2 regions of the Bacillus sp. XB1 genome follow, and region 2 is predicted to be linked to the other one. Evidence: riboswitches for the same ligand, from Rfam matches in the RefSeq annotation. Region 2 holds a riboswitch; the other holds the start of a gene.
The links. A riboswitch is a leader RNA that binds a small molecule or an ion and turns the genes downstream of it on or off. The one in region 2 is predicted to bind S-adenosylmethionine.
Positions count from the first base shown of each region.

Region 1 (8,112 bases), on a different contig from region 2:
ATTCATACTTTCTGACATAATACTTAATAACTCAGCAATGTTCTGATCGTGCTGTTTGTCTTCAACAAGTGTATATGTTTGAATAGTCAGTTGCTCTAATCTGAAAACCTGCACAATAAACTTCGCAAGCTCATCGTTTGAAATAAGTGGTAACCTATATCCCTTACCTCCAGGAATCATTGGCATGAGCCCTCTTCGCATACTCATCACAAGCAAACCTAATCCTGCTATCTGCTCTGTACTCCCTGTTTTACTACTACCGACTACAGTTGGCGGATTAATTACAGAAAGCGGATAACCTACTGCTGATGCCTGCTGACGGATATAAAGATCTGCTAAAAATTTTGTTCTCTCATATGGATTTTTTATTTTCAAATAATTATTTCCTTCTTGAAACACATCAATTGCAATCTTGCTATTTTTATCATCAAAGGGACTCATATAACCTACAACATGAATAAATTGTTGCAAGCCCTTCAATTGATGAATACTTTTAGCTAATTCACTAATATGTTTGGCACCATGTAAAAATACGGAAGCTACCTCTTTACTTGTCGCTTGAATATCCATGGGGCCTCCTGCGTGAATAATCACATCCGTTTTCAACACCCTCTCCTTATCTTCAGCACTTAGACCTAAATCTATTTTCGTCAAATCACCTTCAATAAAGTGCATAACTGCCTTTTTTAAGATGCCTCTTTCTTGAAAAAGGCGTATTGCTTTACTTTTCGACCTCACTAAAAGAAGAATTTTAACATCCTCTTTGGCTAATTCTTTCACTAATTGCTTTCCAATAAAGCCTGTTCCACCAGTTAAAAATACTGTTCTCATATAAAATCTCCTTTTTAGTACTACTTAGTACTAATTTGATGTAAAAAAAATGCTTCTTTTATCGAAGCAATTTTAAAAAATGATCTGCTGTTTTCGTGATTACAGTTGCATCCTTCAATGTTTCTGAAATAAATAACGCTCCTTCAAGATTTGTAATAAAAAGTGATGCAACCTCATCAATATGAATCGTATTTCTAAATTCTCCATTCTCTACCCCTTGTTTAAGTAATAGAGAAACTTTCTTTTGTAATCCTGTAAAAAAAAGACCTATTTTTTCTTTTATTTGCGTGGCCTGTTTAGGACTTTGAATATAAAGAGTAATAAATGGACAGCTCCCCTTATACTCTCTCGACTGAACTCCTTGTGATAATTGCTTTAAAAACAGTTGGATACGATCTTCAACTAAAAATTGCTTCTGAGAAAGTACGTCATCAATTGCAGATTGATACATTTCAATCCAATAATCAACGACCGCTTCTAATAATACTTCCTTATTAGAAAAGTGATAATACACATTAGACTTTGAAACTTTGCTTACACGTACTAATTCATCCATACTTGTATAAGCAAACCCTTTTTCTAAAAATAATGTTGCAGCTACTTCAATCACACGTCTTTGATTCATTAATTTTACCTTTGTCATAACTAGAACTATATAGTACTAATTTAAATATTACAAGTATTTATGTTCATTTAGAAAAAAGTTTGATTAAAAATGTTCCACTAACATTGATTTTACTGCAAAAAAATCTTAGCATCAGTGTTACGAAAAAAAGAAAGGGAGTGGATCCCCCACTCCCTTTAACCATCTACCCCTGATTCTTCTGCGCCTCTCTAAACTCCTCCTTCACCTTCTCTAACAACCCTTCTTCCGTAATTAATCGATACGCTGTATTTGCTAATGCTTTTGCCGATGTAATTAATGCTTTATCTCCAAGTTCTGAACGTGCTGCTTCTCTAAATTCATTCGTATGTGCAATTAAATCATCTGGTCCGATTTTAATGTACGGATGAATTGTCGGTACGACTTGACTTACGTTTCCTGCGTCGGTTGAACCAATCCCTACTCTTTCTTTACGATTTACATCTTCACCTAATAGTTCTAGTTCTTCCGCTACGATATCGTTATATGTTTTTGTTACGAGTAATTCATCGATTTCATTTTGAAATTGATGGATTTTTACTTTTGCACCTGTTGCTAATGCTGCTCCCTGTGCAATGTTTCTTACTTTTTCTGTTAATTCCGCGCATCTTTTTCTCGTTGCTGCACGGATGAAGAATCTTGCTGCGGCATAGTCAGGAATAATATTAGGTGCTTTTCCGCCCTCTGTAATGACACCATGAATTCTCACGTCTGACGGGAGTTGTTGGCGAAGTGCGTTAATACCGTTATAGAGCTGAATAACCGCATCTAATGCGTTAATCCCTTCTTCTGGCGAAGCTGCAGCGTGAGCTGTTTTTCCGTAAAAATGAAAATCAAGTGGATCGACTGCTAGTGAAGGACTCGTTGTCGCTGTCTTTCCGCTCGGATGAATCATAAGCGCCGCATCAATGTCTTTAAATAAACCTGCCTTTACATAACTTGATTTCGCGCTACCATTTGGCCCGCCTTCTTCTGCTGGCGTACCAAACACGACAACTTCCCCGCCAATTTCTTCAAGCGTTTCTGATAATGCGATTGCTGCTGCAACGCTAATTGTGCCAATTAAATTGTGACCACACGCATGACCTAGTCCTGGTAAAGCGTCGTACTCCGCTAAAAATGCGATTGCAGGTCCTTGTTTTCCAGAGCTTTTTCGCGCGATAAATCCCGTTTCATGTCCAGCTATATTGTGCTGCAACTGAAATCCTGCACTGCCTAGCAATAAACTTAACGTTCTAGATGCATAAAACTCTTGGTTACCAATTTCCGGATTCGCATGAATATCATGACTTGTTTCTATGTACTTTTCCTTATTTCTTTCGATACTCTCTTCAATTGTTTTTCTTTGTGACGCTACTCCTGTCGCTCCCATTTTTCTTCCTCCTTTTATTTTCACATAAAAAAGCCTCTTTCTAAAAGATAGAAAGAGGCTTCTGTATATACAGTCAAAATGAGCTTCTTTCTTATCTTTCAAGTTACCTTGCTGGAATTGGCACAGTATTCATAACGAATCCGCTGCCGAGGTATCATAGGGCCAGTCCCTCCACCTCTCGTGATAAGAATTTTCATAAAATTATATTAAATTATTTTTTATTCTAAGTTCATTCCAAGTAAAAGTCAAGGAATTCCTATCCGAATTTACCGAATATCTAAAAATCCTTTTAATACACCAATTGTCTCAGGTGCTTGCAGTCTTGCACATACGTACGGAAATTCCGTACTACCTTCAAACATCATTTGAGATGTAAGCGGTGCGCCTGCCCAGAAGATTTCATCATCAATTACGATAAACGGGAATGCTTTATTTTGTCTTTGTAACTTTACATTTTTCAGTGGAACTGGTCCATCACTATACACTGTTATTTGCGCATTTGTACGCATTAACGCTTGCCATACTCGTTTATCCACTTGTTTTGTACTTGGAAGTGAAATAATAATTTTTCGTTTTGCGGCTAAAATATCTTTTAATAACCCTTTCGGCTCTTCAAGATTCATTTCCATAAACCAGCGTAAACGTTTCGAAATTTTCCGTTCCCACAATTGTCTTGATGTCGTGCGATCATACACATCTCCGTGACGTTCTATATGAGCTGTTAATTGTGATAATGCTTGTTTTCTCGAAAGGTTTTTACGCATATAATGGCAATCTGATAATTGAATGAACTTCCCTCTCGCCCTTGTCACTGCTACATTGACGAGGCGATGGTTTTTGTGATCAAAGAATAATACGCCAGGTCGTTCTTGCGGATAACTGTCAACCGTATCAAAGATCATCATATCTCTTTCAGAACCTTGGAACTTATGAACTGTCGCCGCTAAAACTGGTATGTTTTGATATTTCGTTCTCTGCAACATTTCTCTAATACACGTTGATAAAAAGCGTGACTGCGCCCTGTAAGGTGTCACAATACCAATTGATTGCACACCGTCTAACAATCCGATTAACATCATTTGCATTGCTACTAAACCAGACATAATGTTAAAACGTGAACCAGAAGCAGCATCTTTTAACGAAAAAGCTCCCATTTGGCTCGTATCAAATAAAACACTCGCTTCATTTGCGAACGGCTGCAATTGCGCAAGTTCTTTACGCTCTGAAACAGACGGATGATCGTATACTCTATTTTTATAAATAAACGAATTCGTAAACTTCGATATATCCGCATGCATACGTCTTTGTTCCTGCAACATAAATAGGTTTGGGTGTGCTTCTGATTTATTAACAGACTCAACAATCCCAGCATGGTAAAACATATCTTCCCCAAGCCATTTGCGAACGAGTTCATGATTTGCCATCGCAATTGGAGGTAACTGTAAAAAGTCACCGCAAACGACGATACGTTTTCCAAGTGAAGCAGCTAATGCAATTTGCGGAACATATGCCATACTTACTTCATCTACAACAACTAAATCAAATGTGCGCTCATAAATAAGTGAATCAATGGCACATTTTGATAAAGTTGCGCCGATTACTTTTGCATTTTCAATATATTCTTTTTCTACTTCTTTAATTTTAGCCTTTTGCTTTCGAAGATCACTTTCAATCTCTTGTATGCGCTTCTTATCAGCAGATGTTGCTTTATACGATAAGATTTTTTCACGAAGATCTTGTCGTGTCTCTTCTAAATAGAGTCTTTCCTCACCCCAAGATCCGTTCGTCGTTTCAACTAACTTCGACGCAAGTAACGTTTCATGATTTCGTATATGTTCATGTTGACTATAACCGTAACGAACAATTTCGCCAGGCGTCCATTTCTTTTTCTTCTCAATTTGCTTCGTTACTTCACTCATTAATACGTCTACTGCCGCATTACTATGAGCCAACACAAGTACCGATTTTCCTTTTTGATAATGAGCTGAAATAATACGTGATAAATTGTAAGACTTCCCTGTTCCTGGTGGTCCCCATACGTACGTCGTCGGATTGTAAAACGAACGATACGCCAATTCATTTTTCGGATTTTTCATCTTCTCAATATGTTTCGGACTGCTCGTCCCATCAACAAGACGCTTTATACGATTACGTTTCAGCTTATCTTTACGTGCTTCTTTCAACCTCTCTTGTAGTTGCTCTAACAATTGCCACGGTTCACTATATAAAACAGCTTCTCGTATTTCACCTTGTATATAATCATTTAATTTCAGTTCTATTTCTAATCCATGTACAGACAATACTTCTCCTGTCGCTTCCTCACCATCAAACTCAATTCGAATGGGTGAACCTTCAGGTAAGCTTACTTCCGAAATAAGCTGAAATACGTATACTGTACTTTCATAATCTGTATATAAAAAACGACCATTCATGATAGAAATTTTACTACCACCTATCGTTTTCCAATGTTTAATTTCATATGCTAATGCATAATGCCACTCTTTCATCGTTTCCGATAATGAAGGAGTTTGAGTAGTTGTATTCATCGTATAATCTCCTTCCTTCTCCCCAAACATACTTTCTCACTATACCATATAACACGCTAAAATTTGTAAGGTTTTTATCTTGCTTATTTTCTTAATTTTCAATAATATATTGTATATAATTTTCAGAAAGAAGGAATCTACATGCCAGTTAGAAGAATTGAACACGTCGGACTTATGGTTGCAAACTTAGAAACATCTATTTCATTTTATGAAGAAGTAGTCGGCTTACAGCTCATGAAACGTATGGGTCATCCGAATCCAGACTTAAAACTCGCTTTTTTAGGTGTAGAAGAATCAAAAGAAACGATACTAGAACTCATTGAAGGCTACAACTCTTCTCTTCCGGCAGAAGGAAAAGTACATCACATTTGCTTTAAAGTGGATTCATTAGAGGATGAGATCGAAAGACTGAAGAAACACGCAGTAACCTTTTTACTAGGAGAAGAAATCGAAACATTACCAGATGGAACACGTTACATATTCTTCGCTGGTCCTGATGGAGAGTGGATTGAGTTTTTTGAGACGGAGAGATAAAGCAAACCTTTATTTTGCGGGATAGAAAAGGAGCCGGAATTCCGACCCTTGTTTTTAACCAGTAACAATGAAACATACCTCCAACCTAAGAATTTACCAAGATTAAAAACACAATCATTTTGTTAGGAGGAGAGAATGGGAAATACAGTCTTTATTATTGTTTTTTGGATACTGATACTATTTCCAATCCTTTATGTAATCAAGATAAAGGATTGGAATATAAAAATAGCTGCCTTATTTGTTGGAAGGATTCTATTAAGCATTTTCTATTTCATAAATGGAATGGTGTTAGGTCTGCAACGAAATTGGGTAGAATCTCCCTATGAAACAGAATGGGATTTCTTTGTAAAGTCTTTACTAAACGGAAAAACTGATGCACTTATACACTTGTTACTTCTAATTATTATCATTACTTTGGATCTATTCTTTACATTTTATTATATCAATAAAAAGAAATAGGAAATTCTATCCTATTTCTTTTTTTATGAGTAGCGCCATATCGCTATCAAACTAATGTTTTACGCTGCCCCTAAACAATAATTTTTTACATTTTTACTATGAGAATGTCAATTTTACTATTTTTGGGGTATTTATTTTTACTAGCTTGATGGACATGGGTTTGATTTATTTTCTTAGGTTAGTAGACATGTGGTGCTATCCCATTGCTATTAAGCTAAGAATTTAAGTGTAATATCATTTAAGGTAATACTTAAGATACAAATAAAATATCTTTTCCATGTCGCACTGTTTTATTGAAGTCTATCCCGAGTTGTAGCTAGTTCAATGCGACTGTAAATTCGGAGTTCGGTGCGCCAGCAAATACAACCGTTCCGTTCTCTGGTAGTTTCACTTTGTTATTATTACTAACAACGCTAAAATTGACGCATACTCCATTCCCATCATACACCGCGAATGAACTTCCTGATGGCAACTCCACATTCATCGTTTTCCCTGCTGCCTCTTGCGGAATCGTAAACCATTTCGCATGCCCATTTTTTTGCAGTGTAACTTTCGATAATTGACCTGCATCAAGGGATTTTACGTTAGATTCACTGACGTATAAAAAGCTGGCCATCTCCATATATTCAGTACCATTCTCTGTATAGAAATGAGCTTCCTTCGTATCCCTCCCATTCATCACAGGAATCTGAATTTGATGCGTCGCCGTATTCGGACCTGTAATTTTTTTGCCGTCCCAATAACCATCCTTGATCGTAATTTGTGTGTTAAGAGGTATTTGTTGTCCTAGATAATTTATAGAATTAAATTTTTCGTTAACAAGGTAGAACTTGCCGCCCTCGCGCTTCGCCCATGCAGCAGCTGTTTTCTTCGGTAACACATTGTTTTCTAATTTCTGAGCTAAATAGTGAGTCAGCACATTTTGCCCCAATCCCGGTGATAATTCATATGTGCTCTCTCTTAAATAAACTTTTCCATTCTTCTCAGTGACGAAGTTAAGCTTGGAAGTACCCTTTTCATTTATAAAGCTTCCATCCGCCGTATATACATATTTTTCTTCCGGTTTAGTTGGTAAAAACAGTTCTCCCTTCTTCGTAATCTCTATTTTGAAATGGCTTTGGATATTTCCATACAATCCTGCTTTTTTTACCACATCTTGAGGCACTTTAGCCTTGACTGGCTTGCCGAAGGATTTATCTGGTTTTATATCCTTAATTGCCCCTTTCTCTTTAAGCCTAGCTAGCAGTAATTTATTTGCCAACAGTTGATTTGTCATGCTGCTCCCACCGGAGGACAATACAGCTGCTGCCATCTTCTGTTCTGGAAGCACGACTAATGTAGCATGTTGCAGCATCGTATCCCCACCCTTAGTCAACGCTTTTATCCCATATTCACTGAATGGGTATAGTTTCACACTATCCCAGCCAAGACCATAGTTGAACATATTTCCGCTATCTCCTGGCCACATTCCTTTTTTATATTCTTCTTGTTCCATCGCCTTGACTGCTTTATTAGAGAGAATTTCTTTTCCCAGTCCCATAAATATTTGTGAGAATCGCACCACATCTTCTGCAGTAGAGGAGATTCCTCCCGTACCAATCACATTTACCATTTCACTTGGAAGCTGTCCCTGGTATGTCGGAGAATACTGTCCAGCCCGCTTTTCGTCTTCCCATTTGTCTTGCGATGTTATCGTTTGATTCAGTTTTAATGGCTCTGTAAACTTT
Region 1 is NZ_JBNRIL010000001.1:513,711-521,822, reverse strand. Features, by position in the region: gene ACK1U5_RS02575 (alpha/beta fold hydrolase) at 1-831, opposite strand, end outside; gene ACK1U5_RS02570 (TetR/AcrR family transcriptional regulator) at 890-1,456, opposite strand; gene ACK1U5_RS02565 (M20 family metallopeptidase) at 1,641-2,846, opposite strand; SAM riboswitch class I at 2,935-3,036, opposite strand; gene ACK1U5_RS02560 (AAA domain-containing protein) at 3,113-5,422, opposite strand; gene ACK1U5_RS02555 (VOC family protein) at 5,534-5,926, shown strand; gene ACK1U5_RS02550 (hypothetical protein) at 6,062-6,385, shown strand; gene ACK1U5_RS02545 (serine hydrolase domain-containing protein) at 6,702-8,112, opposite strand, start outside.
Region 1: it holds a riboswitch for S-adenosylmethionine, as region 2 does, so the genes downstream of both, ACK1U5_RS02565 (M20 family metallopeptidase) here and ACK1U5_RS18335 (bifunctional homocysteine S-methyltransferase/methylenetetrahydrofolate reductase) in region 2, are expected to answer to the same signal.

Region 2 (8,112 bases):
ACATTGAACCCAGAGAAAATTGTTATTGGTGGAGGCGTGTCTAAAGCTGGAGATGCGCTATTAGAACCAATTCAACGCTATTTCGAGCAATATGCTTTCTCACGTGCTGTAAAGAGCACGAAGTTAGCTATTGCAACACTTGGTAATGATGCAGGTGTTATCGGAGGAGCTTGGCTTGTAAAAAAGCACAAATACGAAGCGAAGATGATATAAGTTGTGAAATATGAAAAGAGGAAGGGGGAGCCCTTCCTCTTTTTGTGTGAAATCTCGATGAAGAATAAAGTGTAAACGAATTAAGCTGCTGGTGGATACCCGTTATATAGAACAGTCATGATTGTAAACCATCCGAAAACGAGTACAGTTGCAATTGCAAAGCCGCTCGCGAAAAAGTTTTTTTCACGAAGTGTTCTAAGCGTAGCAAATACAGCTAACAGAGTGACAAGTGTAAAAATAATAACAAGGCCCATACAATATCCTCCTCTGTCTACCCATTTCTTATTATGAGTTTTTGGAATATTTACTCTTTTATATTGTACATGTTTTAAAAATGATTGTCGAGATAGCATCCTTTCTTTTCCTCAGAGAAAGAAATGTTGTATCATTAAAAGTAAGTTTAATAACTGGAGGAGATTTTCATATGAAATGGATACAAATGCCGTTAGGCCCATTACAAACAAATGCTTATATTTTAATGAACGATCAAAAAGAGTGCATTATCTTTGACCCTGGTCATGAAGGTGAAAAGCTCGTTACATATGTACAAGAAGAACAATTAAAACCATTGGCTGTTTTATTAACACATGCTCACTTTGATCATATCGGTGCTGTTGATGCGGTAAGAGACGCTTTTCATATTCCTGTGTACGTACATAAAGAAGAAGCAGATTGGTTAGGAGATGCAACTGTAAACGGCTCTCAAATTTTTATGATGAACCGCAGTATTACAGCAAAACCAGCGGATCATATTATTGATGCAGAAGGTACATTAACAATTGGATCATTTAATTTTGAAATTTTTGAGACACCAGGACATTCTCCAGGAAGTATTTCTTATTATAGTAAAGAGGCGAATGCTGTATTCTCAGGAGATGTATTGTTCCAAATGAGCATTGGAAGAACAGATTTACCTGGTGGAAGTTTCGCTGAATTAATTGGAAGTATTGAAGAGAAATTATTTGTATTACCAGATGAAACAGCGGTTTTATGTGGACATGGTCCAGAAACAAGCATTGGCTTTGAAAAAGAAAATAATCCGTTTTTACAATAAGGAGTCATTATGGGAATGGAGCTCATTTTAAGAGAATGGATGGGGAAAGAAAAGGATTATTCAATTTCATATAGTACGTATATGAACCTTGTATTGTATACAGAAGGTCATGGATATTATATGAAAGAACGTGAAAAGATTGGAAGACAAGGGGATTTTTTTACAAGTAGCAACGTATCCTCTGTGTTTGCAAAAACTTTTGCTAAACTTTTTATTCGTCTTGTTGAAAATGGTGAAGTTGCTCCGAATATTTGTGAAATTGGCGGAGGAACAGGGAAGTTTGCCTATGATGTTTTACAAGAATGGAAGCAAGTATCTCCAAAAACCTTTATTGATTTAAACTATTCAATGATTGAAGTGAGCCCCTTTCATAGAAAATTACAGCAGGAGCACCTTGGCTCATTTTCTAATGTATCGTACTATACCTCCTATAGTGAAATGGGAGATTCTTTCGAGGGAATTCTTTTTTCGAATGAGTTGTTTGATGCATTTCCTGTTGAAATAATTGAGAAAAGAAATGGTATGTTGTATGAAGTACGTATTACATATACAGAGGAAGGAAACCTTTCAGAAGTATGTAGGCCGTTAGATAAAAGAATTGGTCGCTATTTATTAAAATATAATATTCATATTGCTGAAGGGCAACGTTTTGAAGTACCAATTGTGATGGAGGAGTATATAAAAGAAATTGCGAAATGGTTTCAAAAAGGTATATGTATTACAGTTGATTACGGATACACAAAAAAAGAATGGATGCATCCAGCACACCGTGAAGGAAGTTTGCGAGGGTATTATCAGCATAAGCTAATACGTAACCCACTAGCGCATCCAGGTGAAATGGATCTTACTACTCATATTCATTGGGACGAGCTAAAGGAGATGTTTAGTATGCAAGGAATGAGTGCAGTATGGCATAAGAAACAATCTGAGTTCTTGTTAGCTGCAGGGATATTAGAACAGCTTACGAGCCATCAAGATATGAATCCTTTTTCTGAAACGCAAAAACAAAATCGAGCCGTTCGTTCTATGATTTTGAATGGAGGAGTAGGGAGTGCATTTGATGTTGTTATACATACAAAAGATATGCAACATTTACATTTGGATCGGTATGTAACAATATAAAAAACAAGACACAGTATATACTGTGTCTTGTTTTTTAATACGACTTATGTAGTATTATATATTTCCTCTCATGATATATATTTATATTAAAGATATGAGATGAAAAATATAGAATACGTTCTTTTTCTTCGATTATTAGTCCCTAACCTAATAATACGCGAACGAGTTGAATGATTGTTTCATTCTCTACTTTGTAATAAATTTCCAATCCTTTTCTTTCACTAGAAACGATTTTAGCGCTTTTTAATTTTGCTAAATGCTGTGAAATTGTAGATTGTGGCATGTTTAAGCCAGTATACATTGTAGAAACGTTGCTTGGACCGCGCTCGATTAATCCTTTTACGATACATAAACGAACAGGATGAGCTAGCACTTTTAATAATTCTGCATTACTTTCATATAGTTCTAATTCTTTTTGAAAGGTTTCTAACATGTTCTTTTCCACCTCCGTGTGAGCTATTATACCATACTATACATACCAAAAATTTAAAGAAAAGAAAATAGTTGTTGCAGAAAAAAAGTCCTAAAGTAAAGAAATTGTAAGAAAAGAGACCCTGATGTAAATAAAATAGGTAAATTAGCATGTTTTTGTAAAATGACATTTTTGGGTGAAAATTTCGATGCGTTTTAAAAATTGAAAGATATAGATATATTTGTAACACAATTTTATCATGATTTTCTTATTCTTTCAAATGAATATACGAAATTTTTAAAATAATATGACAAAGGAATTATAATGATATATATAGAATATAAAACAGGTTAAAAGAAAAGAAGCTGAATGTAATTCGCTTCTTTATGGTGATAATGAAATATTTGCTTACAGCTGATAAATCTTAGGATGATCAAGTCATTAGTCATTTATTCTAAAATTCATCTTTTAGCAACGTTAAAAACCTGTGATTCCATATGTTCTCATAAAAATCAATTGTCTCTTTTGCGGACATAAAAGGATTATTCAACGTAGAGGTTGTTTTCTGTACCATAAAGTTTTCGTATCCTAGTCCGTGGGCAAACTTAATCGTAGCATCCATACAGTACTCTGTTTGGGCGCCACAAAATTCAATGCAATTTACAGATAATTGATCTAAAATTTCTTTTAAGTTTGTTTTATAAAATGAATTTGCATGTGTTTTTCTTACAAAAAAATCTTGTTCTTGAACATCTAAATCGGTATGAATAGCCCAAAGTTCTTTCTCGGGTACTAAATCATCATCACAATGTTGAACAAAAAGGATTGGTTTATTTAATTTTCTGTATGAATAAATTCTTTTATTTACTTTTGTTAGTAAGTTCTGTAAATCAAATAAATGCTCCTCGCTATAACATACGCCATTTTGTAAATCGATAACGATTAAAATATCTGAACAAATATCCATTATTTTCACCCCTTTTTATTTCTTAATATATCAATTAATCCATTATTTAGAAATAGATGATATACTTTTATTTTTTTATGGACTATAAGAAAAGAAGAAATTCAAATGAATATAACTAAAACGCAGAAAAAGAAGATATGAAAACCTAATCTCATATCTTCTTTTTCTCTATGCATTTACAGGTTCTTCTACATAAGAAAGGGCATTTTCAAAATCGGATATTAAATCGTTAACATTTTCAAGACCGACTGATAACCGAAGTAATGAATTAGAGATTCCTCTTTCATCACGAGCTTCTTGCGACAGTGCTGCATGTGACATTTTTGCTGGATAAGAAAGAATTGACTCTACAGCTCCTAAACTAACTGCAAAAACAGGTAATTTTACTTTTGATAAAAATTGGCGGAGTGCATCTTCTGACTGCAAAGTAAACGATAAGACCGCTCCAGCTGATGTTGCTTGAGATTGTTGAATATCAAATCCGAGATGTGTTTGTAATCCCGGATAATAGACATTTTGTACTTTAGCGTGCTCTTGTAAATAATGTGCGATTTTATTGGCATTTTTAGCTGAATGCTCGAGGCGTACGTGCAATGTTTTTAGACCGCGAAGTACGAGAGAACAATCTTGAGGTCCTAAAATAGCACCGAATGCATTTTGTAAAAATCCAAGCTTTTGAGCGAGTTCTGCATCTTTTACTACTGCTAATCCGGCAGTAACATCACTATGACCAGCAATAAATTTTGTAGCACTATGAAGAACGACATCAGCTCCAAGTTCAAGTGGTTTTTGGAATAGTGGTGTCAAAAATGTATTATCAACAAAAGTAAGAGCGCCAATAGATTTTGCGAGTTTAGAAACCTCGCGAATATCTGTCACTTTTAAAAGTGGGTTAGAAGGTGTTTCTACATAAAAGAGCCTTGTATTTGGTTTCATGTTTTGTTTTATTTCTTCTAAATTGGTCATATCAACAAATGTATGTGAAACACCGTAACGGGAGAGTACCTCAGTTATCACTCGGTAAGTGCCTCCGTACACATCTTCTGAAATGAGTACGTGATCACCTTGTGAAAGAAGGAGGAATGCAGTGGAAATCGCTGCAATGCCTGATGCAAAGGCGAATCCTTTTGTTCCGCCTTCTAATAAAGCAATGATATCTTCAAGAGCTTCACGAGTTGGATTTCCTGACCTGCTATAGTCATATTTTCCGAACGTATCTACATCAAACTGGTGAAAAGTTGATGTGTTATAAATAGGAACGTTCACAGCGCCTGTTTGCGAGTCATGTTTATATTGGTTGTGTAGTAAGAGTGTATCTATAGAATAGCTCATATTCTTACACCTTCTTTTACGAGTTTAATGGCTTGCTTTAAGTCTTGAATTAAATCGTTACTATTTTCAATGCCAACTGAGAATCGAAGAAGACGATTGCATACGCCGTTTGCTGTTCTAATTTCTTCAGGAATATCAGCATGTGTTTGCGTTGCTGGATAAGTCATTAAACTTTCTACACCACCAAGACTTTCGGCAAATGTAATTAAGGATAAAGATTGTAAGAATGGATTAATCCAAGCTTCATCTTTAAGGCGGAATGAAATCATGCCGCCTCTTCCTGGATAAAATACATCTGTCACCCCGTCTTCATCATTTAAATACGCAACAACTGCTTTCGCATTTTCTTCATGTTGTCTCATGCGAAGCGCTAACGTTTTCATACCGCGAATTAATAACCATGAGTCAAATGGGCTTAAAACTGCACCTGATGCATTATGATAATGAGCGATTTCCTCGCAAAGTTCCTTTCCTTTTGCAACGACAAGCCCGCTTAGTACATCGTTATGTCCCCCTAAATATTTCGTTGCGCTATGAAGTACAATGTCAGCACCTTCTGTTAATGGTTGCTGTATATAAGGTGTGTAGAATGTGTTGTCTACAATAAGAAGTAGTCCGTGCCTTTTCGCTACAGTTGCGACAGCAGCAATATCAGTAACTTGCATTAATGGATTAGTTGGAGTTTCTATGAAAATAGCCTTCGTTTCAGTTGTGATAGCTTGCTCAATTTGTTTAATAGACTGTGTATTTACGTATCTACATCGAACATTCCACTTTTTTTCATGCTCAGAAAATAATCGATACGTTCCCCCGTATAAATCTTCAGATACAATAAGTTCGTCTCCAGAGCGGAATAGAGAAAGGACGAGGAGAACAGCCGCCATCCCTGAACTACAGGCATAACCTTGTTCGCCATATTCTAAGTCTGCGATCGCCTGTTCTAAAAGACAGCGAGTTGGATTACCAGTTCGTGAATAGTCAAAGCCAGTAGATTTACCAATTCCTTCGTGGCGATAAGCGGTTGAGAAATAAACTGGTGGATTAACCGTTCCAGTTGTAGTTTCACTACGATTTCCGATTTGTGCTAGTTTTGTTTCGATTGTTGACATGTGAAAATTCCTCCTTTTTAAATTGAAACATTAAGTGAATATAAAATAAAAAAAGCCTTCTAAGAAGAAGGCTTTCGGTTTGAATAGAGTCTTCTTCTCATCTGTCAAATCTTTCACAATTTGCTGGAATTAGCACCTTATTAACAAAATGTTAATGGTTGCTGAGGCGTCACAGGGCCAGTCCCTCTACCTCTCTAGATAAGAATGTTCGTATGAAATTTTTATTATGTTTTTAACTTTACAATAAAAGATAATTGAATTGCAACTTTATTTTAAATAATTTTTATTTTTCCGCAAGTGTCATTGACTTTTAATTTTGTGCATGCTAAATTTATTAAAAAATTAACAAACATTGTTAAAAGGGGAACGCATTTCCTTTTAGCTACATAAATAAAATAATAAAGACAACTCTTATTGAGAGCGGTGGAGGGAAAGGCCCTGTGAAACCCGGCAACCTTCAAACGAAATGTTTGAAACGGTGCTAATACCTGCAAAACGAATGTTTTGCATAATAAGAGGAGGAACAATTATGTCCCCCTCTTCAAAGTGAAGAGGGGGTTTTTATATTGATAGAAATGAGGGAGATTCGTGAAATTACTAGATTTATTATCAAAAGGAATTGTAATAGGTGATGGTGCGGTTGGAACGTTATTGCATTCACATGGTTTGCAAAGTAGCTTTGAAGAATTGAACGTATCTGATCCAGATCTAATTATATCCATTCATAAACAATATGTAGCTGCTGGAGCAGATGTAATTCAAACGAATACGTATGGAGCAAATGAGGCGAAATTACGTATGTATGGTTTAGAAAATCAAGTTACAAAAATTAATAGAGCGGCAGTGAAATTGGCGAAAGCATCTGTGACAGATAAAAATGCAATTTTAGGAACAATTGGTGGTATGAAACATATCGGAGCTGTTACAACGACTGATATGGAAAGGGAGTTTATGTTACTTGAACAGGCGGGGGCTTTACTAGAAGAACAGGTTGATGGATTACTATTAGAAACTTTTTATGATGAATTTGAATTACTTCATGCTGTTAAAGTGTTGCGTAAGCAAACGAATATTCCGATTGTTGCGCAATTAGCGTTACATGAAGCAGGTACGACTCAAAATGGAAATGATGTCAATGAAATATTAAAGCAGTTTATAGATTACGGTGCAAATGTTGTTGGATTGAATTGTCAACTGGGGCCGCTTCATATGACGGAAGCTTTCAAAATGATATCGATTCCGCAAAATGGCTATTTATCAGCATACCCAAATGCAGGTCTCCCGAATTATGTAGAGGGACGTTACGTATATGAGGGAAGTCCAGCTTATTTTGAAGCAATGACACCGAAATTTATTGAGCAAGGTATTCGGTTATTGGGTGGCTGTTGTGGTACGACTCCAGAACATATTCAAAGTATGAAGCGCGCTGTTGCGAATATTACCCCTGTAATCGAAAAAGAAACGATTCAAAGGCCAAAAGTCGTTCATACGCATGAGAAACGTTCGAAGGCTCACGTCACTCTAGCAGAGAAAGCAAAAAAACAAACGACAGTTGTAGTGGAATTAGATCCACCGAAAACGTTAGATACACAGCGTTTTTTTGAAGGAGCAAGAGCGTTAAAAAGAGCGGGAGCAGATGCTATTACTCTAGCAGATAATTCATTAGCATCGCCTCGTGTCTCTAATATGGCGATGGGTGCGTTATTAACGAAGCATGATATCCCAGTATTGACGCATTTAACGTGTAGAGATCATAACGTCATTGGACTACAATCTCATTTGTTAGGTTTATCGGCGTTAGGGATGGAAGAAGTGTTAGCTTTAACTGGTGATCCAGCGCGCGTTGGTGATTTTCCCGGTGCCACTTCTGTATATGATTTATCCTCTATTGAGCTTATTAAAA
Region 2 is NZ_JBNRIL010000002.1:589,164-597,275, forward strand. Features, by position in the region: gene glcK (glucokinase) at 1-213, shown strand, start outside; gene ACK1U5_RS18300 (DUF2759 domain-containing protein) at 294-467, opposite strand; gene ACK1U5_RS18305 (MBL fold metallo-hydrolase) at 638-1,267, shown strand; gene ACK1U5_RS18310 (class I SAM-dependent methyltransferase) at 1,277-2,389, shown strand; gene ACK1U5_RS18315 (ArsR/SmtB family transcription factor) at 2,532-2,822, opposite strand; gene ACK1U5_RS18320 (cysteine hydrolase family protein) at 3,256-3,768, opposite strand; gene metC (cystathionine beta-lyase) at 3,937-5,100, opposite strand; gene metI (cystathionine gamma-synthase/O-acetylhomoserine thiolyase) at 5,097-6,209, opposite strand; SAM riboswitch class I at 6,304-6,414, opposite strand; SAM riboswitch class I at 6,618-6,727, shown strand; gene ACK1U5_RS18335 (bifunctional homocysteine S-methyltransferase/methylenetetrahydrofolate reductase) at 6,798-8,112, shown strand, end outside.